DNA from 2 places in the Streptomyces sp. NPDC059832 genome. Region 2 is predicted to be linked to the other one. Evidence: predicted binding sites of a transcription regulator. Region 2 holds the regulator's gene; the other holds the start of a gene.

Region 1 (7,519 bases), on a different contig from region 2:
GACCGGTCGTCGGCGGCGGACGGGTCGTTCGGGGCGAGAGCGTTCACCCGCCCCATTGTGAGCCAGCCGGGTAGACCGGCGGGCCCGGTGGCGGTGTCGGGCCGGGAGGCCGATCACGTGCTGGCAGGATGCGACGCCATGCAGCTTGTACGGCAAAAGGGAAAAATGACCACGAAGTGGCGTGGATCGGGTATGCCTCATCCCGAACGGAGACGTGGCCCCGGCGGGCACCGGCCCGCCTGTGCCGTCCTGGCTGCGCTCCTGGTCGCCGCGGTCGGCTCCGGCTGTGCCTCCGGGTCCGGCGGGCAGGCGGGCGGTGGGGCCGAGCACCGGGAGTGGCCCGCTGCCGGGAACCCGGGCCCGGAGGCGGGCACGAACCCCGCCGCCGGACACCCGGGCGGCTCCGGACCGGGCGCCGGCCTGGCCCGCGTACCCGGTGACGCCCATGAGAACGCGAAGCTCGGCCCGGCCGTGCGGGCGAGGCTCGCCAAGAAGTGGGGGCTGGACAGGCCGCCGCTGATCGCACCGCGGCCGCCCGCCGTGAAGCCGCGCATCACCACCCGCGAGGGCTTCGAGGTGAAGGGTGGCGACGACTCGCTGCCGCCGGTCTTCACCACCGTCCCGACCAAGGACCGCGTCGTCTTCCTGACGATGGACGACGGTTCCGAGAAGGACCCCGAGCTGTTGCAGATGATGGACGAGCTGGACATCCCGTACAGCGCGTTCCTCAGCGACTACGAGGTGAGCGACAACTACGGGTACTTCGGCGAGGCGCAGCGGCTGGGCGTCACCCTCAACAACCACACGCTCAACCATCCCTATCTGCCGGGCCTCTCGTACGCCGAGCAGAAGCGCGAGATCTGCGACGAGCAGGACATCATCGAGAAGCAGTTCGGGAAGCGGCCCAGGCTCTTCCGCCCGCCGTACGGCAACTACAACGGGGACACGCTCCGCATCGCGAAGTCCTGCGGGATCGAGGCCGTGCCCCTCTGGAACGCCGAGGCGTTCCCGGACCACATGGAGTGGCGCGAGGAGGACCAGGACCTGCACCCGGGCGACATCGTCCTCACGCACTTCCGCGGCCGTGCGGAATGGGACGGCAGTATGGCCGACCTGGTCCGGGCGGTCATGAAGACCGTCACGGACCGGGGCTACGCCGTGGCCCGGCTGGAGGACTACGTATGAGCAAGGCGCGCCGGCTGCTGGCCGGACTGCTGGCAGCCGGTGCGCTCCTCATCACCACCGGCTGCGCACAGTCGGTGGACCCGATCGAACGGCTGGGCCGCAAGGCCGCGCAGCGGGTGCACCACCCGCCGCGGACGCCCGTGGCGGGCCCGACGGCGCGCGGTGATCACGGCGAGCCGGGGTCGATGGTCGTGATCTCGTGCCGTCAGCCGCCGGAGTCCAGGCACTCGCGGTTGTCGCCGCCGCTGAGGCACTGGTGGCCGGCGCGGCCGGGATCGTCCGAGGGGGCGGGCGCGGGCGCCGGGTGCGAGCGGCCGTAGTCCGCGTGCCCGACCAGCACCGCAACCACGCACAGCAGCAGCGCCGCCAGCAGCTGGATCGCCCCCGCCCAGGGCCGGTTCGCGCGGATCAGCACGACGGCGAACAGGCCGACCACCGCGGCGATCCCGCCGAGGACGAGGACGGGTGTCCAGTCCATCGGCGGCGGGCCCGTCGTCTCCGGGCCGTCGAGGTCCGTTCGCGAAAAGGCCGGTTGGACGGCGGCGACCGCGCAGATCGGCCCCTCCAGGAGAACGAGCAGCAGCCCGAGCACCACATCGAGGCAGCCGTTCACGGCACGCGACTCGTACGGCGCCGTCCGGAGCCCGGGTCCGGCCGCGGGTGCGGAGACGGGGCGGGTCATGTCCACACGGTCGTACGGAACGGTCCGGTCCGTCCGGACGTTGTCCCCATGTCGTCCGGACTGTTGTCCGGACCGTGCCCCGATCGTCGTGTCCGGCGCCGCGGCGGCGACGCCACGATCGCTCGAATTGGCACTCCGCTTGACCGAGTGCTAATCCCGGTCATAGTCTCGGTGCTGGCACTCACCACTGGAGAGTGCCAGCAGTACTGTGCGACTGGCAGGTCCGGCACCCGCGACGACGGATCGACCTGGTCGCCACCCCAAGACTGTTACCCCGTGAGATCTCCGAAGGGGGAGACCGGATCGTGTCGACCGCCAGCACCAAGGTTGCGATCAAGCCGCTCGAGGACCGCATTGTGGTCCAGCCGCTCGACGCCGAGCAGACCACGGCCTCCGGCCTGGTCATTCCGGACACCGCCAAGGAGAAGCCCCAGGAGGGCGTCGTCCTGGCCGTGGGACCGGGCCGCTTCGAGAACGGCGAGCGCCTTCCGCTCGACGTCAAGACCGGCGACGTCGTGCTGTACAGCAAGTACGGCGGCACCGAGGTGAAGTACAACGGCGAGGAGTACCTCGTCCTCTCGGCTCGCGACGTGCTCGCGATCATCGAGAAGTAATTCACCCACGTTTGCTTCTGTTCTGCGCCCCTGGCCCCCGCGAATAACCAGCCGGGTGGTCGGGGGCGCAGTTCGTTCGAGAGGAAAGCTCAGCTCCCATGGCGAAGATCCTGAAGTTCGACGAGGACGCCCGTCGCGCCCTTGAGCGCGGCGTCAACAAGCTTGCCGACACGGTCAAGGTGACGATCGGCCCCAAGGGCCGCAACGTCGTCATCGACAAGAAGTTCGGCGCTCCCACCATCACCAACGACGGTGTCACCATCGCGCGCGAGGTCGAGCTCGACGACCCGTACGAGAACCTCGGTGCCCAGCTGGTGAAGGAGGTGGCGACCAAGACCAACGACGTCGCGGGTGACGGTACGACCACCGCCACCGTGCTCGCCCAGGCGCTCGTCCGCGAGGGTCTGCGCAACGTCGCCGCCGGTGCCTCCCCGGCCGCCCTCAAGAAGGGCATCGACGCCGCGGTCAAGGCCGTGTCCGAGGAGCTCCTCGCGACCGCCCGCCCGATCGACGACAAGACCGACATCGCCGCCGTGGCCGCGCTCTCCGCGCAGGACCCGCAGGTCGGCGAGCTCATCGCGGACGCGATGGACAAGGTCGGCAAGGACGGCGTCATCACCGTCGAGGAGTCCAACACCTTCGGTCTGGACCTCGACTTCACCGAGGGCATGGCCTTCGACAAGGGCTACCTGTCCCCGTACATGGTGACCGACCAGGAGCGTATGGAGGCCGTCCTCGACGACCCGTACATCCTGATCCACCAGGGCAAGATCGGCTCGATCCAGGAGCTGCTCCCGCTGCTGGAGAAGGTCATCCAGGCCGGTGGCTCCAAGCCGCTGCTGATCATCGCCGAGGACGTCGAGGGCGAGGCGCTGTCGACCCTCGTCGTCAACAAGATCCGTGGCACCTTCAACGCCGTCGCGGTGAAGGCCCCGGGCTTCGGCGACCGCCGCAAGGCCATGCTCGGCGACATCGCCACCCTCACCGGTGCGACCGTCATCGCCGAGGAGGTCGGCCTCAAGCTCGACCAGGCCGGTCTGGACGTGCTGGGCACCGCCCGCCGCGTCACCGTCTCCAAGGACGACACGACGATCGTGGACGGCGGCGGCGAGCCCGGCGACGTCAAGGGCCGGGTCAACCAGATCAAGGCCGAGATCGACGCCACGGACTCCGACTGGGACCGTGAGAAGCTCCAGGAGCGCCTCGCGAAGCTGGCCGGCGGCGTGTGCGTGATCCGTGTCGGTGCCGCCACCGAGGTGGAGCTCAAGGAGAAGAAGCACCGTCTGGAGGACGCCATCTCCGCGACCCGCGCCGCGGTCGAGGAGGGCATCGTCTCCGGTGGTGGCTCCGCTCTGGTCCACGCCGTCAAGGTCCTGGAGGGCAACCTCGACAAGACCGGCGACGAGGCCACCGGTGTCGCGGTCGTGCGCCGCGCCGCCGTCGAGCCGCTGCGCTGGATCGCCGAGAACGCCGGCCTCGAGGGCTACGTCATCACCTCGAAGGTCTCCGAGCTCGACAAGGGCCAGGGCTTCAACGCCGCGACCGGCGAGTACGGCGACCTGGTGAAGGCCGGCGTCATCGACCCGGTCAAGGTCACCCGCTCCGCGCTGGAGAACGCCGCGTCCATCGCGTCGCTGCTGCTCACGACCGAGACCCTGGTCGTCGAGAAGCCGGCCGAGGAAGAGGCCGAGGCCGCCCACGGCGGTCACGGTCACTCGCACTGACGCCTGACCGCTCAGGGCGCACAGCCGCAGAAGGCCCCCTGTCCCACCGCTCGGCGGTGGGACAGGGGGCCTTCGGGCGTTTCAGGCCGAGTGGCTCAGACTTCCGGAGTGCACGGGGTCCGCGAAGGGCAGACCGGCCGCGAAGCGCTCCATCTCGTCCAGCGCCTGGTCGGCCATCCGGTGCAGCTCGTCGCCCAGCGAACCCGCCACGTGCGGGGTGAGCAGCACATTGGGCAGGGTGTACAACGGCGAGTGCGCAGGCGGGAGTTCGGGGTCCGTCACATCCAGCACCGCTTGCAGCCGGCCGGCCGTCAGCTCGGGCAGCAGCGCCTCCTCGTCGACCAGCGAACCCCGCGCCGTGTTGATCAGCGTCGTCCCGGTCGCCATGGCGGACAGTTGCGCCGCACCGATCAGATGGTGCGTCTCCGGGAGCTGGGGCGCGTGCACCGAGACGACGGAGCTGCTCGCGCAGAGCTCGTCGAGCGAGGTGAGCCGTACCCCGAGCCGCGCCGCCTCCGCGCCGTCCACGTACGGGTCGTACAGCAGCACATCCAGGTCGAAGGGGCGCAGCAGCTCGATCACGCGCCGGCCGATCCGGGAGGCGCCGACGATGCCGACCGTACGGCGGTAGTTGCCGGCCCCGTCGAGCTCCGCGAGCCAGTCGTGGCCGGCGCGCAGATCGCGGTAGCGGTGCGCGGTGTGCAGGACCCGCTTGCCGGCGAACAGGATCGTGGCGAGGGTGAATTCGGCGACCGGCAGGGCGTTGGCGCCGGCTGCCGATGTGACGGCGATGCCGCGTTCCCAGCAGGCGTCGGTGATGTGGTGCTTCACGGAACCCGCGGCGTGCACGACGGCCCGCAGCCGGGGCGCGGACGCCAGTACCCCGGCGGTGAGCGGTGTCGCTCCCCAGCAGGTGAACAGCACCTCGGCCTCGGCGAGCGCGGCGGCCACCTCGGGCGTCGGGTCGGCCAGGTCGTGGGCGACGAAGTCCGGGTCGGTACGGGTGAGGGCGGCCAGCCGGGTGCGGTGTCGGTCGGCGAGAAGGCGGTCGGCGATGCCGGGCCCCATCGCGAGCAGGGCCGTCGGCCGGTTGTCAGTGGCGTGGGGCATGGTGGAACTCGTACTCCTCAGGGCTCGCGGTGAGAGTCACTTGACGCTGCCGGCGGTCAGTCCGGCCTTCCAGTGCCGCTGCAGCGAGACGAAGGCGACGATCAGGGGGATGACGGCGAGGAGGGAGCCGGTGACGACGAGCGGATAGAAGCTCGGCTCGCCGTGGGTGTTGGTGTTCCAGGAGTACAGCCCGAGGCTCAGCGGGAAGAGCTTGCGGTCCGAGAGCATCACGAGGGGGAGGAAGAAGTTGTTCCAGATCGCTGTGAACTGGAAGAGGAAGACCGTCACGAAGCCCGGCATGACCATGCGCAGTCCGATCGACCAGAAGACGCGCAGCTCGCCGGCCCCGTCGATACGGGCGGCCTCCAGGGCCTCGTTCGGTATGTAGCCGGTGCTGAACACCCGGGCGAGATACACGCCGAACGGGTTGACCAGCACCGGGATCAGCACGGACCAGTAGGTGTTGACCAGGCCGGTCTTGGAGGCCAGGAGATACATCGGCAGGGCCAGCGCCGTGGTGGGCACGAGCACACCCATCAGCACGAGGCCGAACAGCTTCTCCTTGCCCCGGAATTCGTACTTGTCGAAGGCGTATCCCGCGGCGACGCAGATCAGCGAGCAGACGATCGCCCCGCCGCCCGCGTACATGAGGCTGTTGAGGTACCAGCGGAAGTAGATGCCGTCGCCGTAGGAGGCCAGGTTCGACAGGTTCTCACCGAGGTTGAAGCCCTCGAAGGAGAACGCGTTGCCCGCGAGCAGGCCGCCGGTGTCCTTCGTGGCGGCGGTGACCAGCCAGACGAGGGGGAAGAGCATGTAGACGACGGCGAGCAGAAGGAAGCCGTTGACGGCGGTCTTCGACATCCAGCGGCCGCGGGAGGCGGGGGAGTTCATGCTTTCTTGCCCTTCCGGCCGGTGAAGCGGGTGACGACGAAGGACAGCAGCGCGGCCGTGAGCGCCAGCAGGATGGAGGCGGCCGCGGCGAGACCGTAGTCGTTGCGCTCGAAGGCCGCGGTGTACGCGTACATGTTCGGCGTCCAGGTGGAGGAGACGGCGGAGCCGGTCCCCTTGTTGAGGATCAGCGGCTCGGTGAACAGCTGGAGCGAACCGATGACCGTGAACAGCGCGACCATCACGAGGGAGGAGCGGATCAGCGGGACCTTGATGCTGAGCGCGGTGCGCCAGGCACCGGCCCCGTCGACCGTGGCCGCTTCGAGCACGGAGCGGTCGATGGCCTGCAACGCGGCGTAGAAGATCACCATGTTGTAGCCGAGCCACTCCCACAGGGCGATGTTGACGATGGAGGGAAGGGCGCCCTCGGGGGAGAAGAAGTCGAAGCCGATTCCGCCGGACTCCATGGCGCTGACCACCGGGCTGAGCTGCGGGGTGTAGAGGTACACCCAGATCAGCGCGGCGATGATGCCGGGCACGGCGTGCGGCAGGAAGAGCGCGAGCTGGAAGAACCGGCGGGCGCGGGCCAGCGTGGAGTCCAGCAGCAGGGCGAGGGCGAGGGCCCCGATGAGCAGCAGCGGAATGTAGAACAGGCAGTATCCGAGGAGTACGCCGAAGCCCTCGCGGAACGCCCGGTCGCCCAGGGCCGCCGTGTAGTTGTCGAGTCCGCTGAAGACGGTCTCGGTGCCGCCGAAGCCCAGTCCGGACTGCTTCTCGGTGAACAGGCTGAGCCAGACCGCGTAGCCGATCGGCAGCACCATGACCACGGTGAACAGTACGAAGAAGGGCCCCAGCAGGATGGCGGCGGCTCTGGTCGTCCGGGCGCGCTTCATCAGCCTGCGTCCTCGACCTTCAGACCGCGCTTCTTCAGCTCGGCGACCGTGGCGTCGTGCCCGGCCTTCACGGCGTCCTTGATGGTGGTGCCACCGCTCGCGACCTTGCCGAACTGGTCCTTCATGGTGGTGTTCGTCGTGCCGGTCGTCGGGCCCCAGTTCCAGTTCGGGCCGATCGACGTCGCGGCGCCCTCGAACACCTGGTAGATGTCCTCGCCGCCGTAGAAGTCGGCGTCGAAGGACTTCTTGGCCACCGGGCGCAGCGCCGCCGCGGCCGGGAAGGCGCTCGACGTACCGGACTCGATGCGGGCCTTGATGCCTGCCTCGGTGGTCGACATCCAGGTGGCGAACTCGACCGCGGCCTCGGCCTTCTTGCTGGTCCTGGTCACCGCGAACGTGGAGCCGCCGAGCATGCCGCTGGCC
Region 2 (7,519 bases):
CCGTCTGGGCCCGGCTTCCCGTGGACGACTGGAACCCGTTCCCGGAACCGGCGGCCGAGCCCGAATTCCAGCAGGGGCTGCGCGCCGCCGAGCTGCTCGCCCCCACCGCCCGGCGCGCGCTGCGCGACGACGCGGACTGGGCCGGCCGCGGCGCGCTCTCGTTCCTCGCCGAGGCATCCGACCTGCTCGCCGGTCAGCTCGACGAGGACATCGTCGCGGCGCTCTCCGGACAGTTACTGGTGCCCAGACTCGCCGACTGGTGCGCGATCTGGCTGGAGCCCGAGAACGGCGGCCCCTCGGCCGTCCCCCGGCTCGCCAGCGTCTGGCACCGGGACGAGGCCGAGACCGGACAGCTGCGCACCGTGCTGGAGCACGCCCCGATCCGGCTCCCCGAGCGGGTCGGCACCGGGCCCGTCTCCATGCCGTGGCCCGGCGGCGAGGAGGAGGGCGCGGAGGCCGAGGAGCGCGCCGCGTCCGCCCTCGCCTACCGGATCACCTCGGGCGGCCGGACACTCGGCGCCGTACTCCTCGGCCGGGAGGGCCTCGCCCGTGTCCCCGACGAAGTGACCGCGCTCATCGAGGACTTCGTACGCCGGGTCGGCCTCGCCGTCGGCGCGGCCCGCGCCTACACCCGGCAGGCCACCATCAGCCGCATCCTGCAGCGCGCGCTGCTGCCCGGCAAGGTCGCCGACATACCCGGGGTCTCCAGCTCGCTGGTGTACGAACCCAGTGACGACGGAGTCGTCGGCGGCGACTTCTACGACATCTTCCCGTGCCCCGGCGACCGCTGGTGCTTCGTGCTCGGCGATGTGCAGGGCAGCGGGCCCGAGGCCGCCGTCGTCACCGGCCTCGCCCGGCCCTGGCTGCGGCTGCTGGCCCGCGAGGGCTTCGGTGTCGGCGAGGTCCTGGACCGCCTCAACCGGCTGCTCCTCGACGACGCGATGGAGGCCGCCGAGGCGGCGGCGCTCATGGTGGCCGCCGCCGGTGGCCAGCAGACGGCGGACACCGGACAGTCCCGCTTCCTGTCCCTGCTGTACGGGGAGCTCGTACCGCTGCCCGGCGGCGGTGTGCGCTGCACCCTGGCCAGCGCCGGCCACCCGCTGCCGCTGCTGCTGCGGCCCGACGGCGAGGTGCGCCCGGCCGCCGAGCCGCAGATCCTGCTCGGGATCTTCGACGACGTCGCGTACGAGAGCGAGAGCTTCGAGCTGGCGCCCGGCGACAGCCTGCTGTGCGTCACGGACGGAGTGACGGAGCGGCGCTGCGGGCCGCTGATGTTCGACGACGGGGACGGACTGGCCCAGGCGCTGGCCGGCTGCACCGGGCTGTCGGCGGACGGGATCGCGGACCGGATCAAGCGGGCGGTGCACGAATTCGCCGAGCGTCCGCCCGACGACGATCTGGCGCTGCTGGTGCTCCAGGCCGGGTGAGGCCCCGCGTCCGGGGACGGGCGGCCTCCGTGATCACGGCCGTGGCCGGGGGTTCCCCGGCGGCGAGCGACAATGGGCGGTATGCCTTCCGTACTGCCCGATGGTGAACCCGTACCCGACGACGGGGCGCTGCCCCGCCATGCCCTGGAAGGCGCCGACCGGCCGCTCGGCTTCTACCTGCACGTGCCGTACTGCGCGACCCGCTGCGGCTACTGCGACTTCAACACCTACACCGCGACCGAGCTGCGCGGCTCCGGCGGCGCGCTGGCCTCCCGGGACAACTACGCCGAGCATCTGATCGGCGAGGTCCGCCAGGCCCGCAAGGTCCTCGGCGACGATCCGCGTCCGGTCCGCACCGTCTTCGTCGGCGGCGGTACGCCGACGCTGCTGGCCGCCGCGGACCTGGTCCGGATGCTGGGGGCGATCCGTGAAGAGTTCGGGCTCGCGGACGACGCCGAGATCACCACCGAGGCCAACCCGGAGTCCGTCGGTCCGGCGTATCTCGCCGAGCTGCGGGAGGGCGGCTTCAACCGGATCTCGTTCGGGATGCAGAGCGCCCGGCAGCACGTGCTGAAGATCCTGGACCGTACGCATACGCCGGGCCGGCCCGAGGCATGTGTCGCCGAGGCCCGCGAGGCGGGCTTCGAGCACGTCAACCTCGACCTGATCTACGGCACGCCGGGGGAGTCCGACGACGACTGGCGGGCCTCGCTGGACGCGGCGATCGGTGCCGGGCCGGACCATGTGTCGGCGTACGCGCTGATCGTCGAGGAGGGCACCCAGCTGGCCCGGCGGATCCGGCGCGGCGAGATCCCGATGACCGACGACGACGCGCACGCGGACCGGTATCTGATCGCGGACGAGGCGATGGCCGCGGCGGGCTTCTCCTGGTACGAGGTGTCGAACTGGGCCCGTACGCCCGAGGGCCGGTGCCTGCACAACGAGCTGTACTGGCGCGGGGCCGACTGGTGGGGCGCCGGGCCCGGGGCGCACAGCCATGTCGGCGGGGTGCGCTGGTGGAACGTGAAGCACCCGGGCGCGTACGCCCAGGCGCTGGCCGAGGGGCGGTCGCCGGGGGCCGGACGCGAGATCCTCTCCGAGGAGGACCGGCGGGTCGAGCGGATCCTGCTGGAGCTCCGGCTCGCGGACGGCTGTCCCCTCGGCATCCTGGCCACGGCCGGGCTGGCCGCTTCCCGCCGCGCCCTGGCGGACGGCCTCCTGGAGCCCGGCCCGTACGAGCGGGGGCGGGCGGTGCTGACGTTGCGGGGGCGGTTGCTGGCGGACGCGGTGGTGCGGGACCTGGTGGACTGAGGGCCGGGGCCGGGGCCGGGGGCGTGGACCGGCGGGCTACTGCGTCGGCGCCGTCACGAAGTCGATCAGGTGCTCCACCGAACCCAGCAGGGCCGGCTCCAGGTCCCGGTACGAGTGGACCGTGGCCAGGATCCGCTGCCAGGCCGCGCCGGTGTTCTCCGGCCAGCCGAGCGCGCGGCACACGCCCGTCTTCCAGTCCTGGCCGCGCGGGACCACCGGCCAGGCCGTGATGCCCGCGGAGGACGGCTTCACGGCCTCCCACACGTCGATGTAGGGGTGGCCGACCACCAGCACGTTCGCGTCCGAGACCTGAGCGGCGATCCGGGACTCCTTGGAGCCGGGCACCAGGTGGTCGACCAGGACGCCCAGCCTGGCGTCCGGACCGGGGGAGAACTCGCGCACGATGGCGGGGAGGTCGTCGATGCCCTCCAGGTATTCGACGACCACGCCCTCGATCCGCAGGTCGTCGCCCCAGACCCGCTCGACCAGCTCCGCGTCGTGCCGGCCCTCCACATAGATCCGTCCCGCCCGCGCGACCCGGGCGCGCGCCCCGGGGACCGCGACCGAACCCGAGGCCGTACGGGCGGGGCGCACCGGAGCGGCGGCCGAGGGGCGTACGAGCGTGACCACCCGGCCCTCCAGCAGGAAGCCCCGCGGTTCCATCGGGAACACCCGGTGCTTGCCGAAGCGGTCCTCCAGGGTCACCGTCGGACCCTGGGCCGTTTTTTCGCAGCGGATCACCGCACCGCAGAATCCGGTGGCGACCTCCTCCACGACCAGATCGGGTTCGGCGGGGACCTCGGGAACGGGGGCGGACCTCTTCCACGGCGGGGTCAGGTCCGGCTGGTAGCTGCGCATCGGACGACGATAGGACGACTGGGGCCTGTCCGGCGGATCAGGGTCGGACAGGGCGCGGCGGCTGGTGCGGTGCATCGCAAGGCGCCGGAGCGTCTTGACAGCGGAGCCATCCGGACGTTTCGGCAACGCCGCGAGGCGCCGTGCCAGGCGTCGCGCCCCGGGCATGATCCGCCGGGCAGGCCCTGAGCGTCACGACACGCCGAAGCGTACGGCCAGTTGTTCGCGCTGTTCCCGTACGAACGCCGCGTTCACCACCGCCCCGTGCCCCGGCACGTACACCGCGTCCTCGCCGCCCAGCGCCAGCAGCCGGTCCAGCGAGGCCGGCCAGCGGGACGGGAACGCGTCCCGGCCCGCCTGCGGCTCGCCGGACTCCTCGACCAGGTCGCCGCAGAGCACGATCGTGGGGGAGCCGGGGACGACCGCCACGAGGTCGTGGCTGCTGTGTGCGGGGCCCACGTCGGCCAGCAGCACCTCGCGCCCGCCGCCCAGATCGAGCGTCCGCTCGCCGCACACCTGGTGCCGCGGCACCACCAGCGCGCCGACGGCCTCCGCCGCGTCGTGCTCGCCGACTCCGTGGCGCACCGCCGAGCTGTGCAAATCGTCCGCCGCCCGCTCCAGCAGCTCCGCCATGCCGACCGCCCCGTACACCTCGGCGCCGGAGAACGCGGCGGTGCCCAGGACGTGGTCGAAATGGGGATGGCTGAGTGCGATATGCGTCACCCTCCGGCCGAGCAGAGCCTGGGCCTGGGACCGCACCTCGGCACCCTCACGGAGCGTCGATCCGGTGTCGTAGAGGAGCACTCCGTCCGTTCCGACCACCAGTGCGACGGTCGCGTCCCACCCGGGAAGGCGCCGCCGGCCCACTCCGTGACCGAGTCGCTCCCATCCGAACTCTTCCCAAGAGGCATCCATACCGGGACGCTATCGGCAAACGACCTGCACGGTCTCGCGGTAGCGTGGCCGGTCGCCCTTGCTAGGCCCCCACTCGGCCGCCGTACACTGGCCGGGGGGTTGCTGGCACTCGCGTTGACCGAGTGCCAAGCGGATTCCTGGGCACAGGAACAGGAACGACCCGAGAACCACGAGGAAACACAGCTGGAGGTGTGCGCGATGCTCAGCGAACGCAGACTCGAAGTGCTTCGCGCCATCGTCCAGGACTATGTCGGCACGGAGGAGCCCGTCGGCTCCAAGGCGCTCACCGAGCGGCACAAGCTGGGGGTCTCCCCGGCGACCGTCCGCAACGACATGGCGGTGCTGGAGGACGAGGGCTTCATCGCCCAGCCCCACACCAGTGCCGGACGCATCCCGACGGACAAGGGCTACCGGCTCTTCGTCGACAGGCTCGCGGGGGTCAAGCCCCTCTCGTCGCCGGAGCGCCGCGCCATTCACAATTTCCTCGACGGCGCGGTCGACCTCGACGACGTCGTGGGCCGCACCGTACGGCTGCTCGCGCAGCTGACCCGGCAGGTCGCCATCGTGCAGTACCCCTCGCTGACCCGGTCGACGGTGCGGCATGTGGAGCTGCTGTCGCTGGCAGCCGCCCGGCTGATGCTCGTGCTGATCACGGACACCGGCCGGGTCGAACAGCGCATGATCGACTGCCCCGCCCCGTTCGGCGAGACCTCTCTCGCCGATCTGCGGGCCCGGCTCAACAGCCGGGTCGTCGGACGCCGTTTCGCGGACGTCCCGCAGCTGGTGCAGGATCTGCCGGAATCCTTCGAGAGCGAGGACCGGGGAACCGTGTCCACCGTGCTCTCCACCCTGCTCGAAACCCTCGTCGAGGAGACGGAGGAGCGGCTGATGATCGGCGGCACCTCCAACCTCACCCGCTTCGGGCACGACTTCCCTGTGATGATCCGGCCGGTGCTGGAGGCACTGGAGGAGCAGGTCGTGCTGCTGAAGCTGCTCGGCGAGGCCAAGGACTCGGGCATGACCGTACGTATCGGGCACGAGAACGCCCACGAGGGGCTCAACTCCACGTCCGTCGTCGCGGTCGGCTACGGTTCGGGCGACGAGGCAGTCGCCAAACTCGGCGTGGTCGGACCGACCCGCATGGACTACCCCGGAACGATGGGAGCGGTACGCGCAGTGGCACGTTACGTCGGACAGATCCTGGCGGAGTCGTAAGTGGCCACGGACTACTACGCCGTACTCGGCGTACGCCGCGACGCATCCCAGGACGAGATCAAGAAGGCATTCCGTCGGCTCGCCCGCGAGCTGCACCCGGATGTCAACCCCGATCCGAAGACCCAGGAGCGGTTCAAGGAGATCAACGCCGCCTACGAGGTGCTGTCGGACCCGCAGAAGAAGCAGGTCTACGACCTCGGCGGCGACCCGCTGTCCGCCTCCGGCGGCGCGGGCGCGGGCGGATTCGGACAGGGCGGCTTCGGCAACTTCTCCGACATCATGGACGCGTTCTTCGGTACGTCGTCGCAGCGCGGACCCCGTTCGCGCACCCGGCGCGGCCAGGACGCGATGATCCGGCTGGAGATCGATCTCGCCGAGGCCGCGTTCGGCACCACCAAGGACATCCAGGTCGACACGGCCGTCGTCTGTACGACCTGCAGCGGCGAGGGTGCCGCACCCGGCACCTCCGCCCAGACCTGTGACATGTGCCGCGGCCGCGGCGAGGTCTCCCAGGTCACCCGGTCCTTCCTCGGCCAGGTCATGACCTCGCGGCCCTGCCCGCAGTGCCAGGGCTTCGGCACGGTCGTGCCGACCCCGTGCCCGGAGTGCGCCGGCGACGGCCGCATCCGGTCGCGCCGCACGCTCACCGTGAAGATCCCCGCCGGCGTCGACAACGGCACCCGCATCCAGCTCGCGGGCGAGGGAGAGGTCGGCCCCGGCGGCGGCCCGGCCGGCGACCTGTACGTGGAGATCCACGAGCTCTCGCACGCGGTGTTCCAGCGCCGTGGCGACGATCTGCACTGCACGGTCACCATCCCCATGACGGCGGGCGCGCTCGGCACCAAGGTGCCGCTGGAGACGCTCGACGGCCTGGAGGAGGTCGACATCCGGCCGGGCACCCAGTCCGGCCAGTCGGTCCCGCTGCACGGACGCGGCATCACGCACCTGCGGGGCGGCGGGCGCGGCGATCTGATCGTGCACGTCGAGGTGATGACCCCGACGAAGCTGGACCCGGACCAGGAGCGACTGCTGCGGGACCTGGCGAAGCTGCGCGGCGAGGAGCGGCCCACCGGCCAGTTCCAGCCCGGCCAGCAGGGGCTGTTCTCCCGGCTGAAGGACGCCTTCAACGGCCGCTGACCGACCCGGCACACCGTTCCCGGACGCCGGACGGGCCCGCTCGACGGGCCCGTCCGGCGTTTGAGTACAAAGCGGACCCCGTCCCGCACACACCGGGCCGCGCGGGACGTGACACGATGCGGTCATGTCATCCGCGTTGACCGATCTCTGCCGGTATCCGATCGTGCAGGCCCCGATGGCGGGGGGCACGTCCTCCCCGCAGCTCGTCGCCGCCGTCTCTGAGGCGGGCGGGCTCGGTTTTCTCGCCGCCGGGTACAAGACGGCGGACGGCATGTACAACGAGATCAAACAGCTGCGAGGGCTGACCGGTCAGCCCTTCGGCGTCAATCTCTTCATGCCGCAGCCGGCGCTCGCCGACCCGAGCGCCGTCGAGGTGTACCGGCACCAGCTCGCGGGCGAGGCCGCCTGGTACGAGACCCCGCTCGGCGACCCGGACGCCAGCGGCGGCGACGACAACTACGACGCCAAACTGGCGATCCTCCTGGAGGACCCGGTCCCGGCCGTCTCGTTCACCTTCGGCTGCCCGACCCGCGACACCCTCGACGCGTTCGCCGGCGTCGGCACGTACACCGTCGTGACGGTCACCACGCCCGAGGAGGCCCAGACCGCCCAGTGGGCGGGCGCCGACGCGGTCTGCGTCCAGGGCATCGAGGCGGGCG

What was found. Region 2 encodes HrcA, which represses chaperone genes, less so after heat shock. Its sites were predicted from a motif close to TTNGCACTCNGNNNNNCNGAGTGCNAA; they were not measured.
Region 1: groES (co-chaperone GroES) is a predicted target of HrcA. The motif match lies at 1,995-2,021, and genes of this name have one in related genera.

What each region holds. Positions count from the first base shown of each region.
Region 1 is NZ_JBHWIY010000003.1:250,871-258,389, reverse strand. Features, by position in the region: gene ACFV8T_RS06310 (methyltransferase domain-containing protein) at 1-56, opposite strand, end outside; gene ACFV8T_RS06305 (polysaccharide deacetylase family protein) at 193-1,185, shown strand; gene ACFV8T_RS06300 (DUF6234 family protein) at 1,391-1,867, opposite strand; gene groES (co-chaperone GroES) at 2,173-2,481, shown strand; gene groL (chaperonin GroEL) at 2,580-4,205, shown strand; gene ACFV8T_RS06285 (hydroxyacid dehydrogenase) at 4,287-5,315, opposite strand; gene ACFV8T_RS06280 (carbohydrate ABC transporter permease) at 5,352-6,206, opposite strand; gene ACFV8T_RS06275 (carbohydrate ABC transporter permease) at 6,203-7,096, opposite strand; gene ACFV8T_RS06270 (ABC transporter substrate-binding protein) at 7,096-7,519, opposite strand, start outside.
Region 2 is NZ_JBHWIY010000002.1:569,509-577,027, forward strand. Features, by position in the region: gene ACFV8T_RS04905 (SpoIIE family protein phosphatase) at 1-1,427, shown strand, start outside; gene hemW (radical SAM family heme chaperone HemW) at 1,500-2,738, shown strand; gene ACFV8T_RS04915 (DUF3097 domain-containing protein) at 2,775-3,596, opposite strand; gene ACFV8T_RS04920 (MBL fold metallo-hydrolase) at 3,786-4,508, opposite strand; gene hrcA (heat-inducible transcriptional repressor HrcA) at 4,707-5,723, shown strand; gene dnaJ (molecular chaperone DnaJ) at 5,724-6,860, shown strand; gene ACFV8T_RS04935 (nitronate monooxygenase) at 6,985-7,519, shown strand, end outside.